Regions from separate parts of the Bacillus sp. m3-13 genome, predicted to be linked through region 2. Evidence: predicted binding sites of a transcription regulator. Region 2 holds the regulator's gene; each other region holds the start of a gene.

Region 1 (7,380 bases), on a different contig from region 2:
AAATTCCAGAACCTTTTTGAAACATTAAATATCTCTTTTTCATAGTTGAAACCTCATTTATCCTTTACATGTCTTGTATCGTTATTATATCAAAATTAATAGGAAAGTTCTGTAAAAAATAATTTTAAACTTTTAAATTCATTCTACCCTTTTAATGAAATGAGGCATAGTCACACGTGTCATTAGGATGTTATGACAAATGTCATATACTTTCTTTAATTAGATGGATTCTTACTGAACTTTTTATTCGTTAATATATTTAAGGCGGCCATCCCATCACTTGGGCAGCCATTTAGGTGATTAATTGGAAATAAAGAAAAGAACAAAAAATAAAATGAGAAATAAGTAAACTGATAGAAGAAAATACTTGGCTCCAATACTTCGTTTAATATTAATGTATTTAAGAGGAATATGGATAAAATATTAAAAATTGATCCTCCTAAATAAACTAAAATCTTATCGAGTTTAGAAGCTTTTTTGCTTATGGAAATATACTCGCACCAACCATCATAAAAATATAACTTCCTGATTCGTATTGAGCCAAATTTGAAAAGGACATTGCCGGTTCCAATATGGACAATAACTTTACCGCCGAATAGCTTAGCAAAGAAATAATGCCCCAATTCATGAATGATCGTAACGATAGGTAACACAAGAAAAAAAGAGAGAAAAAATTTCCACAAATCATTTATACCGAACAATGTAAACACTACCTTTCTCATAATAAAAGAATTAAATAATGCTTACATACCCTAAATTTGATTTTCAAACTTGAGTAGAGAAAAGAAAATAAAATTAAATCAAAATACCTAGTCAATACGGAAGAATCCCACACCAAAATTTTTAAGTGCGGGATTTTTGCCTTCTCTTAATAGGAGGTTTTTGATTTTATATTTTGTAAACAGCTGTCGAAAAACTCACTTGCTAACTTGTATTGTTTGTTTTCATAATAGTATTTAGCCAACATTTCCGTATACTTAATGGAATATCGTTCATTCCCAGCATTTCTAAAATATGGTATTACCCGTTGTAAAATATACGGCTCTAATTCTGTATCTTTATTTAATAAATAGATATGTGCGGTAAAGTGAAGAATATATTCTGTTAAATCAATTCTTTGGGCCAATCTTAACCCTTGTTCCGCCCATTCCTTTGAAAATTCTGTTTGGTGTAAAAAATAATATTCTTCAACAAGTCCTAGGATGGAAAAAACACTTCTTTCTTCTTCTCTTTTTCGTTTTAATGACTCTAAATAATAATAGATCGCTTCCTCCGATTGTTTCAAATAGGACTTAATGCAACCAAGATTGTGAAGTGCCATCGATTCCAGATAAGAATCTCCAATGCTTTCCCCAATATTTTTTGCAGAAAGATAATGTTTTTCAGCAAAGTCCTGGCGTTTGGAATGATTATAGTTGATACCTAAAATAATATGACATTCAGCTGAACGTTTATTGTTATAGAGACTTTGGTAGAGGGAAAGAGCCTTTTCGGCATAAAAGATAGATTCAAACGTGTCACAAGTTTTGATTTTCGTCAATGAGACTTGATAATACAATTCTGCTTTGTCATCTTCAGATATATAAGGTAGTTTTTCAGCCAAAGATAAGGCGTTATCAAGTGCTAAGGTGGATTGTAAAAAATTATTGGTTCGATAATAATAGATTCCTAGTGTTTTATGGTGTATGTACTCAACAGAGGGATTTATGCTAGTAGGTAAACTTCTAATTTGATTAAATATTGGCTCATATAGCTTTCTATCATTATTTAAGATAAAGTACTTAAGCTTCACCACGAGATAAAGTAAGTTTATGCTGGGATCTGATAAGACATGATCAATATTAAACTCATCATTTAAATATAGAAACTTTTCCCTTGCAGCCTTTTTATCCTGTAGAACTGTAAAATCATAAATCTTGTATAATAGTGCTTCTACTGGTGTATTACATTTTAGATTTTCATGTACTTTTATATCTTCTTCGTTTCCATTTGATAATTCAAAGGTGCCAACAATCCCTTGATCTAGATTGTAATTTAGAGAGAACGTGTCCCTAGAAAGCCTATTAATATGATTTTTTATATTCCTCATCGAATACACCCTTTGTGTGAATTATAAGAATATTTTACCACCTTCTTCTACATATTTATACAACATTCCGGCAAATTTTACTTTTTTTCTACTATTTTTCTGTTATTGACAGGAGCAAGCTATTGTTTGTTAACCTCGCATTCTCTACATTGTTTGTCACAAATTAGCCGAATCTTTGCCATAAAGATGTCATATTCAAGCGCTTTCCCCCTGTTTTGCTTCTTGGTTAAAGGGAATATACTAGAAAGAGAGTTTGCTTAGAGTTTATATTGTGAAGTATTGAGCAATCTATTGTATAATAAAAAATGAACCTAGAAGATTGTAATTTTTGTTTGAAAAAGGAGTGGAGTATGGATGTTTGGGATGTTTGAATATGATCCTGTTCTTTTAAGTCGAATTCTTACTGGAATTACACTGGCTGTGCACGTCATTTTCGCCACGGTCGGTGTGGGAGTTCCCCTTATGATAGCTTTGGCAGAATGGATGGGAATAAAGAGAAATGATGAACATTATCGCCTGCTTGCGAGAAGATGGGCACGCGGATTTGTCATAACCGTTGCGATCGGGGTAGTGACAGGTACCGCTATCGGTTTACAATTGAGCTTACTTTGGCCGAACTTTATGCAGATGGCCGGCCATGTTATCAGTCTTCCATTGTTCATGGAAACCTTTGCGTTTTTCTTTGAAGCTATCTTCCTTGGCATCTACTTATATACTTGGGACCGATTTAAAAAGAAAATCTATCACTTTTTCATTTTGATTCCTGTAGCGCTCGGTGCAATGGCTTCAGGCTTCTTTATCACAACAGTGAACGGTTTTATGAATGCACCAAGAGGATTTGACCTTGAAAACGGCGTATTGACCAATATCCGTCCTTTAGAAGCAATGTTTAATCCCGCAACCCCTACAAAGGTTGCTCACGTCTTATCCTCGGCATATTTGACAACAGCATTTGTTTTAGCTGCTATAGCAGCCTTTGCAATACTTAGAGGAAAAGACCATGTTTATCATAAAAAAGCCTTGCACCTTACAATGACAGCAGCTGTAATCTTTGCAATATCTACTGCTATCATAGGTGATTTTTCTGGGAAGTATCTAGCAAAATATCAACCTGAAAAACTTGCCGCAGCAGAATGGCATTTTGAGACTTCAACGGAAGCTCCTTTAATATTGGGTGGAGTCCTTCAAGAAAATAATGAAGTGAAATATGCCCTGGAGATTCCATATGCCTTAAGTATCTTGGCTCATGGGACACCTGATGCAGAAGTAATTGGGTTAGAAGAGTTCCCAGAAGAGGAGCTCCCTCCTTTAATCGTCCATTACTTCTTTGATTTGATGGTGGGGATCGGTATGTTCCTAGCGTTTATATCTATTCTGTATGTCTTGTTTGCAAAAGTACGGAAATGGAACGAATGGAACAAGCCTTTATTATGGGCGATCGTTGCAGGTGGACCGTTGTCCCTACTGGCAATCGAGATGGGTTGGTTCTTTGCTGAACTTGGAAGGCAACCTTGGCTCCTTGTAGGTTATATGACCGTAGAACAAGGTGCAACGACATCAGAGCATGTGGATCTAATGATTGTCCTTTTTGTTCTGCTTTACATCGTTCTTTGTACAACATGTGCCACAGTATTGCGGAAAATGTTTAAAAATAATCCGGTGGAGAAAGAGCTTCACGACAGGGGTATGGAGTAAGGGGGATGAAAAATGAACTATGAAGTTATTGGGATTACTGTCTTATGGACGTTTTTGTACGGTTATTTAATTGTAGCATCCATTGATTTTGGCGCTGGTTTCTTTAGTTATTATTCAACCATTACAAAGAAAAATCACCTAATCAACAAAGTGATTGTCCGTTACCTCTCTCCTGTTTGGGAGGTAACGAATGTGTTTCTCGTATTCTTCTTTATCGGAATTGTAGGCTTCTTCCCTTCTACCGCCTATTATTATGGAACAACACTTTTAGTACCGGGAAGTATCGCGATTGTTCTGTTGGCAATTCGTGGGTCTTACTATGCTTTCCATCATTATGGTGAGAAAGGAAACAACTTTTATCAAGCCTTATATGGAGCCACAGGACTATTAATCCCTGCTTCCCTATCTGTTGTACTTACTATTTCAGAGGGTGGATTCATTTATAAATATGAAGATTCCGTATGGTTGGATTATGGAGCTTTATTCACCAGTTTCTATTCATGGGCAGTGGTCATCTTGGCTTTAGTAAGTGTACTATACATCTCGGCTTACTTCCTGGCATATTACGCTAAAACAGCTCAAGACGAAAAGGCTTTTGATGTGTTAAGAAAATATGCCTTGAATTGGAGCCTGCCAACAATACTTGCCAGCGTTCTCGTATTCTTTGCTTTAAGCGATCATAACCCAGAACACTTCGATAAAATGTTGGAACTTTCCTGGATGTTCAGTCTTTCGTTCCTCTTTTTCCTTGGAGCGGTTTATCTGATGTGGAAAAAGAAACATCTTGGTGTAGCTTTTATCTTGGTGATGCTACAGTTTGCAACGGCATTCTTCGGTTACGGGGCATCTCATATGCCTTACCTTTTGTATCCATATTTGACGATCTATGATGGATTTACAAATGAGGCAATGGCTGTGGCGTTGATTACGGCATTCATTGCCGGACTTTGCCTACTGATTCCTTCACTATATCTATTAATGCGCTTGTTCTTATTCGATAACAAGTACGTGCAAGGAAAAAAATAAGGAGGGTCATTCCATGGAAAACTTCTTGATTATGTATGTTGCACCATTGATAGTGGCTGCTGGCATCTTCGTTTTATTCCTTTGGGGAGCCAAGGGGAAGGAAAAATATAAATAAATTCAAGACAGCCCTGCCGATTGTATGGCGGGGCTGTTTTTGCCTAGATTAAAATGTAAAGAAGACTGCGTTTATACATCTAAGTTATTTTCGTCACTAACCACTGTCGGTTTCTTTTTAAGTTAATGGAATGATTAGAGACAACAAAGCTATACCTATCAAAATAGCGGATATAGGACTATTTACAAAGACCAACCAGTCCCCATTTGAGATGGTTAGGGATTGACGCATGGCCTGCTCCATCATGCCGCCTAGAATGAACGCGAGGATAAATGGGGCTGCAGGAAAGGAAAATATTCTCATCAAAAACCCTGCTATTCCGAATAATAGCAATATATATAAATCAAAAGTATTGAAGCTTATCGCATAGACCCCGATAAGACTGAACATGATGACCAAGGAGATTAGCAAAGGCCTTGGAACCTTAAGCACTTTGGCTATATATGGGATAAGCGGAAGGTTCAATACCAATAAAAACACATTTCCTATATACATACTTGCAATAATTCCCCAGAACACTTCAGGATTATCCTGTACCAGTAATGGGCCTGGCTGTACACCTAGAACAAGGAAGGCACCAAGAAGGACAGCGGTTGTACCCGATCCAGGAATACCTAAACTTAGGAGGGGAACAAAGGCCCCGCCTGTCGCCGCATTGTTGGCAGCTTCAGGTGCAGCAAGACCTTTTATCGACCCCTTCCCAAACTCTTCAGGCTTTTTGGCGATTCGCTTTTCTGTGACATACGCAATAAAAGATGCGATGGTCGCCCCTGCTCCAGGTAGAACACCTAGCAAAAAGCCTAGAAACGATTGCCTCGTAACTGGTCCCTTCATTTCATGGACATCTTCTCTGGATAGCTTCAGACTGCCAATGTTTCCACTCATTCCCCCTGAGCTGTCCTTACGATTGAAGATCAATATACAAACTTCTGCCAGTGCGAATAAACCAAGAGCTATTACAAGAAAGTCAATTCCTTCGAGGAGGTTGATGTTCCCGAAAGTAAAGCGCTGTGTTCCCGTTTGAGCATCTATACCTATCGTTACGGCCATGAAACCTAACACAGCGGAAATCATAGCTTTTATTGTGGACCCATCAGACAGACTTGAAATGGCTGTCAGTCCCATCAGCATCAAAGCAAAATACTCAGTAGGACCGAACACGACAGCGACTGAAGCTAATAAAGGAGTAAAAAGCATCAACAAAATTACACTGATAGTACCTCCTGTGAAGGAAGCGATGGCAGCAATGGCCAAAGCTTTTCCAGCCTTCCCCTGTTGCGCCATGGGATATCCATCAAACGCGGTTGCAACAGTACCCGATATTCCAGGTGCATTTAATAAAATGGAGGATGAAGACCCTCCAAATACTGCCCCGTAATAGACCCCGGCCATCATGACCAATGCCAACGCCGGGTCCATACTATAGGTCACAGGAATCATGATGGCAATCGCACTGATTGGTCCTAGACCCGGCATCATCCCAATAAAGGTCCCGATAAACACCCCTAAAAATACAAATAAAATACCTTCTATACTAAAGGCGACCTGAAATCCAGAAAAGAGACCTTCCATAGAACCCATCTCTCACACCTCCTAAAATGGTAACACTCCTGGTGGTAAATGAATAAGGAGCAAGTAATTGAAAAGTAAATATAAGAGCAACGAAAAAATGATTGCCACTAAGGCACTTACTTTATATTTTTTATATCCAAGATATGATGAACAAGTAAAAACAAATGCTGCTGTCATAATGACAAAACCTATTATTTCAAGTAAAAAAATATAGATTAAAATAAATCCCGCAACCCCAAGCAGGACGTAAAGTTCCTTCTTAGGGATCGTTCTTTTTTGTTTTTCTTGTTCGGTTTCCTCTTTCTTCTGAACGAAAAGTAAAATGGACAATAATAATAGTAAGAAACCCAATCCTTTTGGTACCACATCCGCATCGACTAACGCATATGGGTAACTGGGGATCTGGTAGCTTAAAAACAGGTATGCTCCTGCAAAGAGGGTTAGTGCCAATCCAAGTTTACGATTTATCGGTCTTAGTATCATATAACTTCCCCACCTATCCATAGGGACCGCTCCCTCTTTATGGAGGGTAGCGGGTCACCTATTAATCTCTAATTTCCAAGTCCCAATTCTTCCAATAGCGCTTGCATTTCTTCATTCTCTTTTTTTAGAAATTCCTGATATTCCTCCCCTGTCATGAAAAGCTCATTCCAGCCGTATTTCTTTCTGATTTCATCCCAGGCAGCTGATTCGTTTAATTTTGAGAACTTATCTTCGTAATAAGCAACGGCCGCATCATCCATGTTGGATGGACCAAAAAATCCTCTCCAGTTTACAAAGGTTTCATCTATTCCCTGTTCCTTGGCAGTTGGAAAATCAGAAAGGACCTCCCCCTCTAGACGCTCTTCAGCTGTTATGCCTAAAACCTTGATTTTCCCTGCTT
Region 2 (7,380 bases):
ATTATTATAATAATGAATCTGCTTCTGTTTTGCAAGTATCTTTATCTAAAAAATTTTCGACTTGCAACCCTTTTCATTATCCTCATGTGCTTTCCTGTTTAAACGTGTCGAATCAAGATTGTTTTCGTAAAATCTGCCCATTCAGGGAAACCTTATCGTTATAAGGACATATAGATTATATGGTACAATACGAAAAGTGAATAATGCTTAAGAGGAGCTTATTATGACAAAAAATTATTGGTACGTCATTATTACATATGTCCTGATGCAGCTGTCCGTATTGCTTGGTTACCCGCTGTTGATCTGGCTTGGCGTCGGGGAAGGCATGGAGCGCGCCACCAGAGAGCCATATCTAATCGGCGTTTGGGCCTTTATCAGTTTTACGGTTGGATTGGCCATTGTTGCCTGGATACTCCGCAACGAATGGACCAAAGGGGACTTCCGAGGCGAAACAGCTTCCATCCCAAAAACAGTACTATGGTCGGTTGTCGGCTTTCCGCTTGCACTGATTGGGCAGGCTGTGGCAGCACAGATTCAAATGCAGCTTTTCGGCATTCAGCCGGGATCTGAGAACACCCAGCAAATCATGGGGTTTGTCTCCGCATTCCCTGTCATGATTTTTGCCGTTGCCGTCGCTGGACCGATATTAGAGGAGATTATTTTCCGGAAGATCATTTTCGGTTCCATCTATAAGAAGTTTAACTTCGCCATTGCGCTGACGGTGAGTTCGTTACTTTTTGCCGTGGTCCATCAAGATTTCAAGCATCTGCTCATATACTTTGTCATGGGAGGCATTTTCGCTTTCCTATATGTAAAAACTAACCGCATTATCGTTCCGATCATCGCCCACGTTGCCATGAACTCGTTCGTTGTCATCGTACAATATGTGTTCCGCGATGATATCGAAGAAATGATGCGTCAAATGGAAGAAATGCAACAGAACGTACCGAATTTCATTTCGTTCTTTTAAACAGCTCTCCGCTAGAGCTGAACTTACCTGGAGGATTTGCACATGAAAATAACACCATTACGAATGGTTTTCTTCTATGCGATCATGGGCAGCTTGTTCTTGTACCTGGCGATTGTTTCTGTGAAGGATACCATCTGGCACTGGCACACCATCCTGCTGATGCTCATTGCCACCTTTGACTTCGGCGTCGCCATTCGGTCCTATCTGCTGCATAAGAAGATTAAAGAGATACAACAGAAGAAAAAGTGAGAGAAGGCTCGTACCTGTTGTAGGTGCGGGTCTTTTTAATTTGGAGAGTCTATAATTCAGTTGATTTCCGTTTCAGGCGCTTCGCTTGCCTGCGGGCGGTCCGTGAGCCTCCTCGGCTTGCAGCCTGTGGGGTCTCACCTGTCCCTTCCTCCCGCGGGCGTCTGCGCGCCTTCCACTGCAATCAACTTGGGGTTCGCTCTTACTGGGGGATGTTTTGGGTTGGTTTTTACTAAAAGTGGTTTTGGGTAATTAGGGTTTGTGCTTTTGTGGGTTGGGTCGCAGATGCTTATGGAATGTTACCTATTTTGAACAAAAACAGAGGGAATTTGCTCGTTTTGAGGGGCCTCTGGGATGGTTCGGTCAATTCGTTCAGGTGTTCGGACAATTTTCTTGTTTTTTTGTAGGGGGTTCGGACATTTGAGGTTGTTGTTCGGTCAATTTTTAACGAGCTTTGGACACTTCAAAATTTGGTTCGGTCAAATTCGGAGAAACTTCGGTCAACTTTCCCAAATCTTTGGTCAAAATCGTGGAAACTTCGGTCAACTTTCGAAAATCTTCGGACATTTGGCAAGATTGGGCCCGTCATCTGTCCCTATGAGCGACTTGAACCGGTCCACCGCCTAAACCAAAAACAAGCCCGCCCCCTTCTCAAAAAAGGGGACGAGCTTGCTCAAATCTAATTATTCATCTTCTCTTCCTGCTCCATCAACGCTGCCGCTTTTTGCGCTTTTCGATAAGAAACACGAGAAATCACAATGCTGATTTCATATAGCAAAAACAGCGGGACGGTTACCATCAAATGCGAGATCAGTTCTGGCGGCGTAATCATTCCACCGACCACAAGCAGGCCAAAGTAAGCGAACTTACGAATTTCCACCAAGAAGCTTGGGGTAATGAGGCCCAGCCTTGTTAAGAACATCACAATTACCGGCATTTGAAACAGTAACCCAAACGGTAGGGTTAGTTGAAACAAGAATTGAAAGTATTCGTTGATTCCGATTACCTGGTTTATTTCCAACCGGTCTGCAAGTCTACCCATGAAATCCACGACAAACGGGAATAAAATGAAGTAAGAGAAAGCTAGTCCGCTTAAAAACAGGAAAATGGAAATAGGTATATAGCTTAACGTTACTCTCCGTTCTTTTTCTAACAAGCCTGGGCTGATGAAGGCCCAAAGCTGATAGAGCGTGACGGGAAACGTTATGATAAATGCAATTAGAAAGGCGAATTGCATAAAGATCTTGATGGGGTCTGTCATACGAAAGGCGTTCATCGTCAGCTCTTTCGCTTCATCTGTTTGCTGTAAATAGACAATGATCGGTTCGGCCAAGAAGAAGCCGCCGATTGCCGAAACGAAAAAGAAGGATGCTGTGATGATAATTCTTTTTCGGAGCTCGCCTATATGGTCATACACCGACATTTCTCTATCTAGCATATATGTTCATCCTTACATTACTTCGTTTCTTCTTTTTTCTCTTTAGAATCGTCGTCATCGGCCAATCCTTTAGTTGCGTTTTTGAATTCGCGCAATGTATTACCTGCTGCTTTTCCAAGTTGAGGCAACTTGCTTGGACCGAAAATAAGTAGTGCTACAAATACAATAAGTAAGAGGCTTCCCATTCCTAATGAACCCATATTTGACACCTCCTCGAAATATTCTTATTCTACATCTTTTTTACTCGCTTGGATAGTGCTTAAGAAAATATACCAATGACTGCAGTTCCACCGCCAAATCAATATGATGGATGCGTATCTCTTCCGGAACATTGATACGTGCCGGTGTAAAGTTCAGTATGCCCTTTACGCCCTTTTCTACAAGTCTATCCGCTATTGGCTGTGCTACCGGAGCCGGAACCGTCAAGATGGCTACCGTTACATTCTCGGGCATTTGTTTTTCAATATCGTCTAAATGATAAACAGGGACTCCTCCGATTTCCGAGCCGATTTTGGACTCGTCCACATCAAAGGCCATCACTATTTTCGTATTATTGTTTTTCATAAAATTATAATGTAGGAAGGCGGTTCCTAAATTACCTACACCTATTAGAGTAACATATGTCAATTCGTCTTGGTCGAGCGTTTTCCTGAAAAAAGTTAACAAATATTGAACATTATATCCATATCCCTTTTTCCCCAACGCACCAAAGTAACTGAAGTCCCGGCGGATCGTGGCGCTGTCCACCTTTACCGCTTCACTAAGCTCCGCAGATGACACGCGCTGCTTGCCAGACGAATGCAAGTTCTGGATGAAACGATAATATAACGGAAGGCGCTTTGCCGTTGCCTGTGGAATTTTTATTTGTTCGTTATTCATTGTACTCCCCCATTTGTCGAACCTGTTTGCTCCTCTATTTTACCACGGAACGAAAACGATTACATTTCTATGTCTTTACTAATTTTCCTGCCTTTGGGACCTTGTCCGCAATCGGGCGATAATTTGGATTTACGGGCGATTTCCGAGTGGAATCGGGCGATTTTACAGATTTACGGGCGATAATTGCCACTAATCGGGCGAAAATAAAAAAATACAGGCGATAATCTCGATTTACGGGCGATTCTACCAAATCGAGCCCCTCCCTCAAAACCAGATACCCAAAATCTTGATGTAAACCCCAAAGAAAGATACACTTAACCTAGAATTACTCGAGGTGAAGATGATGATTATTTTACAAGTTAATCAGTTGACCAAATACTTTGGCGCTGACCTTATTTTATCGAATATAAAACTAGAAGTACAATCCAAAGATAGAATTGCCCTTGTGGGACGCAACGGGGCAGGGAAATCCACTCTATTAAAAATCATAGCCAATCAGCTATCCTTTGATTCAGGAGACCTGATTAAACCTAAAGGCGTGTCGATCGGCTATCTTGCGCAGGACACTGGCTTGCAGACTGAGCGCTCGATCTGGGACGAGATGCTGACCGTATTCGCCGGACTCCGCGAACTGGAAACACAAATGCGCACATTGGAAGCGAAAATGGGAGATCCCGCTTATTTTGAAGATGAAGTAGCGTACGCTCGCATTCTCAAAGAATATGACGAAGTGCAAGAAGCCTTCAAGCAAAAAGGCGGCTTTCAATATGAAGCAGATATCCGCTCCGTTCTGCACGGATTGCGCTTTTCCGAATATGATTACGAAACACCGATTGAAACATTAAGTGGCGGACAACGGACACGTTTGGCTCTAGCGAAACTGCTTTTGACCAAGCCGGATCTCCTCATTCTCGATGAGCCGACCAACCACTTGGACATCGACACCCTTTCCTGGCTGGAGAACTACCTCCAAGGCTACCCGGGTGCCCTGTTGATTGTTTCCCATGACCGCTATTTCTTGGACAAGGTCGTTAACATTGTTTACGAGATTTCTCGTAAGCAATCCGCGAAGTTCATCGGAAACTACAGTAAGTATCTGGATCAGAAGGCCGAGCAGTATGAGCGCGAAATGAAGATGTTTGAAAAGCAGCAAGGCGAGATTGCCAAGCTGCAAGATTTTGTAGCAAAGAACCTTGCCCGCGCTTCTACCACCAAGCGGGCCCAAAGCCGTCGCAGGCAGCTTGAGAAGATGGACGTGATGGACCGTCCTAAAGGCGACGAAAAATCTGCCTCCATTATGTTTGATATCGACCGCCAAAGCGGGAACGATGTGCTAAAAGCAAGAGATCTAGCCGTCTCCTACGATACGAACCCTGTCTTCCGTCAAGTGGACTTTTCCATGAGCCGCGGCGACAGTGTTGCACTTGTCGGGCCAAACGGAATTGGAAAGTCTACCTTATTAAAGACGCTTGTCGGAAAATTAAAGCCGCTTGAAGGCACCTTTTCTTTTGGCGCCAATGTGTCGATCAGCTATTACGATCAGCAGCAGGCAGATCTTACTTCCAACAAAACCGTTCTAGCGGAGCTTTGGGATGAATATCCTCAGAAGATGGAGAAAGAGATCCGGACCGTTCTAGGAAACTTCCTATTTTCCGGGGATGACGTGTTAAAGCCCGTATCCACATTGAGTGGTGGCGAAAAGGCGCGGCTTGCCCTTTCCAAGCTGATGATGGAGCGCTCAAATGTGCTGATTCTCGATGAGCCTACCAACCACTTGGACTTGGACAGCAAAGAAATTTTAGAGAATGCCTTGATTGATTATCCAGGCACGATTCTCTTCGTGTCCCATGACCGTTATTTTATCAACCGGTTGGCGACGAAGGTATATGAGCTGAGCACAGTTGGCGCAACAGAGTACCTTGGCGACTACGACTATTATGTGGAGAAAAAAGAAGAGGCGTTGGAACTGGAGCGATTGGAAGCAGAGACTGCGACTACTAAAGGTTCTAAAGTGACTTCATCTGCTTCAACTGAGGCCCCTGAGAAAATGAGTTATGAACAGGAGAAAGAAGCAAAGCGCCTCGAACGCCAGCGCAAACGCCGCGTCGAAGAAATCGAAAAAGAGATGGAAGAGCTTGAGCAGAAAATCGAGCATAACGAAAGCGAGCTTTGCTTGCCTGAAGTCTACCAGGACCATGAAAAAGTGCTGGAGCTGAACACAGCGAATGAAGCGTTTCAGGAAAAGCTGCTTGCGTTGATGGAAGAATGGGAAGAGCTTGTTTAAATAGTAGGGGGATATGGATGAATAGATTTTTCTCGATTGTTTTATTAATGGTCATTATTATTAACACCATCAGATACTTTTACTACATCTTTACCGGCCCGATCGAGGCGTATTATTTCGTCATGCTGGCTATCAACCTTGCAGGGTTGGGTCTTGGGATTTACTATTTATTTTTCCAAAAGAAAAAACAGCGTAACTAGCAAAAACCGCACAGAGTGGACTGTGCGGTTTTGTTATATTCCCTATCTCGTCGCACTGGACAAAGTAGAAGCCTTCCTCAGCATTCCCCAATTCGGCAAGAAAGAAAATAGCGCTATAGCCACCAGCATAAAGAAGTTAAGTCCCATCTTCCACCCGTCCATATCTACCAAAGCATCCAATAAGAAGTCCCTTGTAGTGGGAAGGAGAAAAGCAATTGCAAGCAGCGCCAATGTTCCAAATCCCCCAATTAAACCAAGGCGGTAAAAGATGGTTCCAAGTAAAAAGCCTAGTGATAATAGAAGAAAACAGATGACCAGATCTACAAACAGTTGGTTATACCACGTGTTTGCTAATGTCGTCATTTCCACCGTATGGTAAGTGAGGAAACTCCCGCTTGCTGCCATCCCTACAAGCCCATCGAATACGCTCTTAATGATTACATGAATGGTGGAAAACACCACTGCCACTACGCTGCAATAGATCAGCACACTGAGCAAATATTGATTTCTTGTCGCACCAAACTTAATGCAATAAGGGAAGGTCTCCCTTGTTGTCAAAAAGCCCGTAATCCCGCAGAATATATAGATTGCCATGCTTGTGGAAACAACCATTTTTGTGTCAAAGGATAGGACAATAAGGAACATGGCAGTCAAACTGAGAATCAAAATGGACCAGAACACCATAAACGAAAACCGCATATCCACAGCCAAATAATAAAGAACTGCTTTAACATCCTTAAGCATATTGCTTCCCTCCCTGTAACTCTTCTTCTGTCATATACACCATCAGTTGCTGAATGGAGCTCCGTTCTGCATCCAAGTTGTGCTGGGTCGCCGCTTCCACCGTAAGCCCTTCACCGTACAAAGTCGCTGTTTTTCTACCAGCCAAAACGGACTCATGTAACACACGCTTGCCTTCTGCAAACTGATCTACCGCTTCTTTTTTCCCTGACACCGTGATGCTTGAGTCTAGAAGTTCTTCTGTGGAATTGTGGAAAACAAGCTGCCCACTTCTCATCAGGACCACTTCTTCAAACAGGTTACTCACCTCATCAATGAGATGTGTGGATAAGATGATCGTTCTCGGAAACTCTTCGTATTCTTCCAAGAGCACTTCATAAAATTTAAACCTGGCCGCTGCGTCGAGTCCGATATACGGTTCATCAAGGATCGTGATTTTCGCTCTGCTCGCCAGGCCAATAATGATGCCTAGTGAAGATTCCATCCCTTTTGACAAGCCTTTCGTTTTGAGGGTCGGATTTAGATTGAAAGTGGTAAGTAACGCATTTGCTGTGTCCCATGACCAGTTCGGGTAAAAAAGCGATGCCACTTTTAAGATATCCTTGATTTTAAGGCGTTTGAT
Region 3 (7,380 bases), on a different contig from region 2:
CCATTTATTATTTATTTTTCAACAAAACAGAAGCGCTGGCTACGGAAACAGAAGTGCGGGAACTGGTGGAAAGCCAATATAGCGGCAGTATCATCACCTCCTTGGAGCAAAAAGAAGAAATGTATGAAGTATATATGGAAAATGACATGGGAGAATACGAACTCACAGTCGACGTCCGAACAAGCGAAATCACCTCTTTGAAACTCGTGAACCGTAAAGGGAAAACAGGTGTCGGCGAGAAGGAGCCTGCTGACGATCCAGTGGGCGAAAAACCAGATGCGCCCGCGACAGAAGAACCGGCACCGAGCATGCTGACCCGAGAAGAAGCAATTGAAATTGCCACACGGGAAGTGCCGGGCAGAGTGGAAGATATCGAGCTAGACGAAGAAGATGGCATCAAAGTGTATGAGGTGGAAATGGAAGTGGATGATGAGTCGGAAGCAACCATCCTCATCAATGCCTATACAGGTGAAATTCTGTCTTTGACATGGGATTAAGATAAACAGCCGTTTCATTAAGATTTTTTAATGTTATCCTCCTTTTCTATTAATGTTCACTGGCTATGATGTAAGTGTAGCAAACGAAACTACTAAATATTCAAGGAGGAACAACATATGAAAATCTTTACAGCAGTAATGGCAGGAGCAGTCCTTATCGGCGGAATCAGCGTGGGAGCGGAAGCGTTAAAGAATAAGGACACAAAGGAAACGTTGCAGCAGGTTCAAGTTGCTGAGCCGTCAGGAGAAAAGGCTGGTATCACATTAGCCGAGGCATCTGACATTGTATTGGCGAAAGTCGAAAACGGCGTGATCCATGAAGCAGAAAAAGACCGTGAAAACGGACGCCTTGTGTATGAAATTGAAGTAAAGAATGATGAGTATGAGTTTGAATTCAAGGTGGACGCTGAGAATGGCGAGATCATTAAGGAAGAAAGAGAGGAACGCCGCGGACAAAAAGCAGCTTACTGGTGAAAACGGAAAATACAGAGAACGCAGCCAAGGATGAAGCCGTGATTTCCATCGGAGAAGCCAAGGGAATTGCGAAAAAGGAAGTACCGGGAAAGCTTGAAGATATTGAGCTTGAGCGCGAAAACGGAAAGCTTGTGTATGAAGTCGAAATCAAAAAACCATCAAAACGGCGACGATGACGATGTAACGGTCTATGTGGACGCCATTACGGGGAAAGTATTGTATGTGGAGTGGGATGATTAATAGTTAGGTAAGTCGAGGCGGCCCTTTGATGGGGCTGCTTTTTTTGGTGCGGGAACGTTTTGACTCCTTGAGGGGCGAAGAAAGGTTTTTTGGAAAGCTGTTTAGCAAATTAGGGTTTGAACTTTCGAGTTTTATTGATTTTTGGTGTAAAAAGAGTGGGGAATGAGCAACTTTTGGGGTGTGAAAAACCATTCGGACAACTTTCCCATTGGTTCAGACATTTTATTACCTATTTTGGTGGGGGTTCGGACATTTACAGGCGGATGTTCGGTCAAATATTTTGGGCCTTCGGTCATTTAAAAAATTCGTTCGGTCAAATTCCTCAAAACTTCGGCCAACTTTGGAAAATCTTTGGACAACTTCGCGAAATCTTCGGTCAACTTTTTAAAAACTTTGGACATTTGATCTAACCCCTACCAACATCGTCACCAAAATAGCAGAAAAAACCGCCCAAGGGACCAACAAACTCTCCCCCAGACGGCCTAGCCAAAGCTAAAACCCCTAACCTACATAAACACACTCTTCTCAATCTCTTTCATCTCATAAAAATACCCTTGCATCCCCATCAACTCGTCGAATGTCCCTGCCTCCACGACACGACCATTCTCCATGACAACAATCTGATCCATCTTCTCGAGACCCGTCAAGCGGTGACTCACCAGCACCAATGTATCCTCTGCCGCCACCTCAAAAAGCTTCTCAAAAATTGCCGCTTCTGTAACAGCGTCCACGGAGGAAGTCGGCTCATCAAGCAGCCACAAACGTTCTCTCTTCAACAACGCACGCGCGATAGCAAGGCGCTGCTTCTCCCCGCCGGAAAGGTTCTCTCCCTTTTCGAGCACCTCATCATCTAAGGAAAACCCGTCAAGCTTCACCGCGCCTAATGCCTCTAACATCTCTTCATCTTTCAATCCATCTTTGGCAAGCGCAAGATTCTCCCGTATCGTACCGTAGAAAAAGTGATTTTCCTGCAGGACGACGTTTGCCACGCCCCACAAGTCTTCCTGATCAACAGAGGCATAATCCCATCCATCCAACGAGACATTCCCATCCTCAGTTTCATAAATTTTCAGCAACAATTGCAACAGCGTCGATTTCCCAGAACCACTAGGCCCAACAATCGCCGTCTTCGATCCAGAAGGCAAACTGATATTCACCCCATCCAGCGTCAAACGAGATTCTCCAGGATAGCGGAAGCGGACATCCTTCATTTCGAAAGAAAATGCCTGTTGTTCAGGTAGTTCTACAGCAGCACCAACAGTCGCTGCACCTCCAACCGGTTCTCTTTCCACCACATCATCCAATCTTACCGCAGCCCGTCTGCTCTCCTCATAATGATTCGGGAAAACAGCCATCGGCGCAGCATTTTCAAACACCGTCAAGGAAATCATCACTAGCATTGCCAGGAACAATCCTTCAAACTGGCCTTCCACGGTCAGGTATGCCCCCAGCGCAAGCAAGGCCCATGACACAAGCAACGTAATAAACGTGTTCATCGATTGATTGAACATCGCCTGTTTTCCTTCTCGCTCTTGCTCCGCTACATAAGAACCGGCAGCATCAGCAAGCAACTTCTCTTTTACATCGAGTTGCTGATAGATCTTCAAGTCGCGGAACCCATAAAACAGTTCCGTCACCTCTGTCGATAGCGCCCCTCTCTCTTCTCTGACACGACTTTGCAATCGGCGTTGCCCGAGCGCAAAGTACGCTGGCACCACAAACCCTGTCAAAATTAATCCGACGAACATTACCAATGCCAGATAAATAGAGAAAAAGGAAATGAAAAATATCGTACTTAAAAAGACGAGCACCAGCACAACCGGCGGGTAGAACACACGTAGAAAGAAGTTTTGCAAGCTTTCTACATCCCCCACAATTCGTGCAAGCAAATCACCGCTTCTGTATTTTTGGAAAATTTGCGGCGCAAGCGGCTCTATTTTTTTATAAAAAGAGACACGTAGATTACTTAAAATCGTAAAAGTTGCCCTGTGCGAATACAAACGTTCTCCATATCTACTAAATGCCCGCGCGAAACCGAAGAGCTTCAGGACCGCAATCATCACGGTCAAGGTATAGATCGGCGGAGCCAGTGCCGCTTTGGAAATGAGATATCCACTAGAGGCAAACAGTCCCACTGCCGTAATCCCCGCTGAGAACCCGAGCAAAATGGAAAGGAGTATGTCCTTTTTCTCCAACATGACCAGCTTTACAACATGTGCTAATTCTCTCATCCTGCGCTCCCTCCTTGCTGGACAGACACCATTTTACGGTAAGCCGGTATTGCTACGACCAACTCTTCATGTGTTCCTTGAGCAAGTAACTGACCCGCGTCTAATAGCAGTATGGAGTCTGCCTGTTTAATCGTATGCAATCTGTGCGCCACGGTAATTACCGTCGACGTTTTCGCCAGCTCCTTCATCGAAGCTTGGAGAATCCGCTCTGTCTGCAGATCCAGACCTGTTGTTGGCTCATCAAACAGGATGACAGATGGTTTTTTCAAGAAGGCTCGCGCCAATGCTAACCGCTGCTTCTCACCGCCCGACAAACCTCTCCCAGCTTCGCCGATTTTCGTTTCGAAACCTTCTGGTAACGATTCAATCAACGGAAGGATACCCGCTTTCTCTGCAGCACTTCTTATCTCCTCTTGTGTTGCATCCGCCTTCCCGCCAATTGCAATGTTATCGGCAATCGTTCCTGAAAAAAGATACGGATTTTGCGAAATATAGCTGACCCGCTCAAACCACGCTTTTTCCTCGTATTCATATAAAGGCTTTCCGTCCACCAGCACTTCCCCTTCTGACGGGCGAATCAACCCTGCCATCAGATTGAGCAGTGTTGATTTCCCGGCACCACTTCGCCCGATCAAAGCAAGCTGTGTAAATGGCGGGATATTCACTGTTATATTTTCAATAGCAAAGCCTTGGTCTCCATACCGGAATCCGAGGTTTTTCAATTGTATTGCAGGTGGACCCTGTTTCTTTTGAAAAGAAGCGTCTCCCCATTCTATAGGATTCTCTTCTACTGCAAGCTCATCTGTCACCTTTTTCGCGGCTCCCATGCTCCCACGTCCAGTATGAAAGGCGCTTCCAAGTTCCTTCAGATACAGGTAGAACTCAGGTGCCAATACCAATACAAAGAAAGCAGTAAAGAACGTAACATTTTTAAAAACAACAAGCTGCAAGCCTACTTCAAGTGCGATCAAACCAATAGCAAGCATCGAAATGAATTCCAGCATTAACGAAGACAGAAATGCTATTCGCAACACTTCCATCGTTGCATCACGGAAGCTTAAACTGCTGTTTTCAATTGTTTCTTGCTGCTTTGCTGAGCGACCGAAAAGCTTTAACGTCGTGAGCCCTTGCAACGTATCAAGAAACGTTCCGGAAAAAGCATTCAGTTTATCCATCTGCTCTTCTGATTTTTTCTTTGTTTTCAAGCCTACCACAATCATGAAAATGGGAATGAACGGCGCCGTGATTAGTATAATCAAACCTGTATTCACATGCTGGCTGAATGCCGCGATTAAGATCATGATCGGGATGATGCTCGATTGAATGACCTGTGGCACATATCTGCTGAAATACGGGTCAATCTCATCCACCGCATCCATCATCACGCTCACCTTTTGACCGGACTGCCCCTTAAGGGAAGCTTGAACCGGACTGTTGGAAAATTTCTTGAGCAACGCAATCCGGAAATCTCTCTTTACTTTTGCAGCAAGCTTCACTCCAGTAATGCCGCTCCAATAGGTCAACCCCGCTCGTGCAGCCAATACTACCAGGAGGCCACCCAGGAATGGCAGTATTTCTTGAAAAGTGTGGCCCTTTAGGAAGACTCGATCCACGATGGTGACGAAAAAATACGCCTGCCCGATAACCGTTGCCCCTGTCAGGATGGCAATCAAGATCAGCGTCATCCTTGTGCCTCTATGTGATTTAGCGATCGTATTTAAATCAGTCATTATGTTAAATCCCTCTTTTCTATTAATGAAAATCGGATTGTATAGTTTAGTTAGTGAAAAGTTTCACATACTTTATAGTTAACATTATATAACATGCTTCATTGAATTTCCTCTTTCGGGATTGACCATTTTATGACAAAAAAATTCTTCTACTACTTCACTTCTACCCCACTCCTTCACCGCATAAAATTAATTCATCCAGAAAAAAACATTGCATTTCACACCCACCTGTTGTAAATTAGTAAAATAATTAAATTGTTCAGATAATTAAATAGTGAACTTTCTTATCCAGAGAGGTTGAGGGAATGGCCCGAAGACACCTCAGCAACCAGCAGCGCCCGTTAGAATGGACGTTGAAAAGGTGCTAATTCCAGCAAGCTGTGATGCTTGCAGAGATGAGAAGAATGAACTTTTCGATAAAAGTCTTCTTCTTATAGAAGGCTTTTTCTTTTTATTCCGATAAAGCATTAAAGCCCCTGCCCTCTGGAAGAAACGATTGTCACTTACCATATAGGAGGCCCATTCATGTATAAAACGGAAACAAAAGCTTGCACAAATCGGAAATCGCTCAGAAACTGCCACTGGAACGGTCAATCCGCCTGTTTTATTTTTCCACTGCCTATCGACACGAAGGTATTGGGCAGTCAACAGGATACGACTATACAAGAACCGGCAATCCCACACGCCATGTGTTGGAAAAAGCAATTGCAGACCTTGAGAGCGGCGACCAAGGGTTTGCCTGCAGCTCCGGCATGGCGGCGATATTGACCATCCTATCCCTTTTCAAGTCCGGAGATCACCTTATCGTCTGTAAGGACTTGTACGGCGGCACGTACCGCCTTTTTGAAGAAGGCTATAAAAAATAGGGGACTGTGTTGTAGCTATGTGGACACAACCGACCTTTCAGAAATCGAAAAAGCTATTACTTCCCAAACGCAGGCTATCTTTGTGGAGACTCCAACTAACCCCCTGATGGTAGAAACAGACTTAGAAGCAGTCTCGGAGCTCGCGAAAGCGCACGGACTTCTACTGATCTGTGATAATACGTTCTACACTCCTGTTCTATTAAATCCCATAAAATTAGGTGCGGACATCGTCATTCACAGTGCGACCAAGTATCTTGGCGGGCATAATGATGTGCTGGCAGGACTGATTGTCGCAAAAGGCGTGGAGCTTTGTGAATCCCTTTCGCTTCACCATAATGCAGCAGGTGCGGTTCTCAGCCCATTCGACTCCTGGCTGTTGATCCGCGGCATGAAAACCTTGTCCCTTCGCATGGAACGGCATGAAAAGAATGCGCAGCGAATTGCGACATACTTAGCTCAGCATGATTCCATCACAGATGTACTTTATCCGGGAAGAGGCGGCATGCTCTCCTTCCGCATCCAAGACGAGGCATGGGTCAATCCGCTACTTCAAAACTTGAACCTTATTACGTTTGCCGAAAGCCTTGGCGGCGTGGAAAGCTTCATCACCTATCCTGCCACGCAAACGCATGCGGACATTCCCGAAAAAATCCGCATAGAGACCGGTGTATGCAACAGATTGTTACGCTTTTCGGTCGGCATTGAAGACGCAGAAGACTTGATTCAAGATTTAGAGGCGGCGCTGAAAGCTGCTTCCATCCAAAAGGAGGTCCTATCATGAGCCATTCTTTTCAAACGAAGTTGTTACACAACCGCCATAAGTTTGATAAAAGCAATGGTGCGGTGAGCGTGCCCATACAACACGCATCCACTTTTCATCAGCCTGATATCGATTCCTTTGGCAAATATGACTATGGACGCTCTGCCAATCCGACCCGGGAAGCACTCGAAGAAACAATTGCCCACTTAGAAGAAGGAACGCGAGGCTTTGCTTTTTCATCTGGAATGGCTGCGATCTCGACTGCTTTCCTTCTTCTTTCACAAGGTGATCACGTATTGATTTCAGAAGACGTATACGGCGGCACTTACCGGATGGTTTCTGAGGTACTTACCCGTTACGGTGTGGAGCATACGTTTGTAGATATGACAGATTTGGAAAAAGTGAAAGCAGCCATCCAGGCCAACACTAAATTGCTTTATGTAGAAACACCATCCAATCCATTGTTAAAAGTAACGGACATCACGGCTGTGGCTACTCTCGCCAAATCAATCGGATCTTGGACTTTCGTCGACAACACCTTCTTGACGCCTTCCTTGCAAAAGCCGCTGGAGCTTGGTGCCG

Evidence for each region. Region 2 encodes Rex, which represses fermentation and respiration genes when NADH is low (regulators of the CRP and FNR family bind a similar motif). Its sites were predicted from a motif close to TTGTGAAATATTTCACAA; they were not measured.
Region 1: M313_RS0120370 (cytochrome ubiquinol oxidase subunit I) is a predicted target of Rex. The motif match lies at 2,359-2,376, and genes of this name have one in related genera.
Region 3: cydD (thiol reductant ABC exporter subunit CydD) is a predicted target of Rex. The motif match lies at 5,224-5,241, and genes of this name have one in related genera.

What each region holds. Positions count from the first base shown of each region.
Region 1 covers NZ_ACPC01000048.1:131,602-138,981, reverse strand. Annotated here, with positions in the region: partial or broken gene M313_RS24215 (sensor histidine kinase) at 1-43, opposite strand, end outside; gene M313_RS26065 (site-2 protease family protein) at 216-710, opposite strand; gene M313_RS0120375 (tetratricopeptide repeat protein) at 869-2,089, opposite strand; gene M313_RS0120370 (cytochrome ubiquinol oxidase subunit I) at 2,453-3,784, shown strand; gene M313_RS0120365 (cytochrome d ubiquinol oxidase subunit II) at 3,797-4,810, shown strand; gene cydS (cytochrome bd oxidase small subunit CydS family protein) at 4,824-4,925, shown strand; gene M313_RS0120355 (tripartite tricarboxylate transporter permease) at 5,043-6,506, opposite strand; gene M313_RS0120350 (tripartite tricarboxylate transporter TctB family protein) at 6,519-6,980, opposite strand; gene M313_RS0120345 (tripartite tricarboxylate transporter substrate binding protein) at 7,049-7,380, opposite strand, start outside.
Region 2 covers NZ_ACPC01000007.1:63,815-71,194, forward strand. Annotated here, with positions in the region: gene M313_RS0101535 (CPBP family intramembrane glutamic endopeptidase) at 224-970, shown strand; gene M313_RS0101540 (YdiK family protein) at 1,013-1,219, shown strand; gene tatC (twin-arginine translocase subunit TatC) at 1,896-2,654, opposite strand; gene M313_RS0101555 (twin-arginine translocase TatA/TatE family subunit) at 2,672-2,854, opposite strand; gene M313_RS0101560 (redox-sensing transcriptional repressor Rex) at 2,895-3,533, opposite strand; gene M313_RS0101565 (ABC-F family ATP-binding cassette domain-containing protein) at 3,877-5,817, shown strand; gene M313_RS0101570 (hypothetical protein) at 5,835-6,017, shown strand; gene M313_RS0101575 (hypothetical protein) at 6,060-6,761, opposite strand; gene M313_RS0101580 (ATP-binding cassette domain-containing protein) at 6,754-7,380, opposite strand, start outside.
Region 3 covers NZ_ACPC01000019.1:66,801-74,180, reverse strand. Annotated here, with positions in the region: gene M313_RS24595 (PepSY domain-containing protein) at 1-497, shown strand, start outside; gene M313_RS24590 (PepSY domain-containing protein) at 615-971, shown strand; gene M313_RS23370 (PepSY domain-containing protein) at 968-1,147, shown strand; gene cydC (thiol reductant ABC exporter subunit CydC) at 1,718-3,442, opposite strand; gene cydD (thiol reductant ABC exporter subunit CydD) at 3,439-5,172, opposite strand; SAM riboswitch class I at 5,454-5,574, shown strand; partial or broken gene M313_RS23365 (methionine biosynthesis PLP-dependent protein) at 5,702-6,819, shown strand; gene metC (cystathionine beta-lyase) at 6,816-7,380, shown strand, end outside.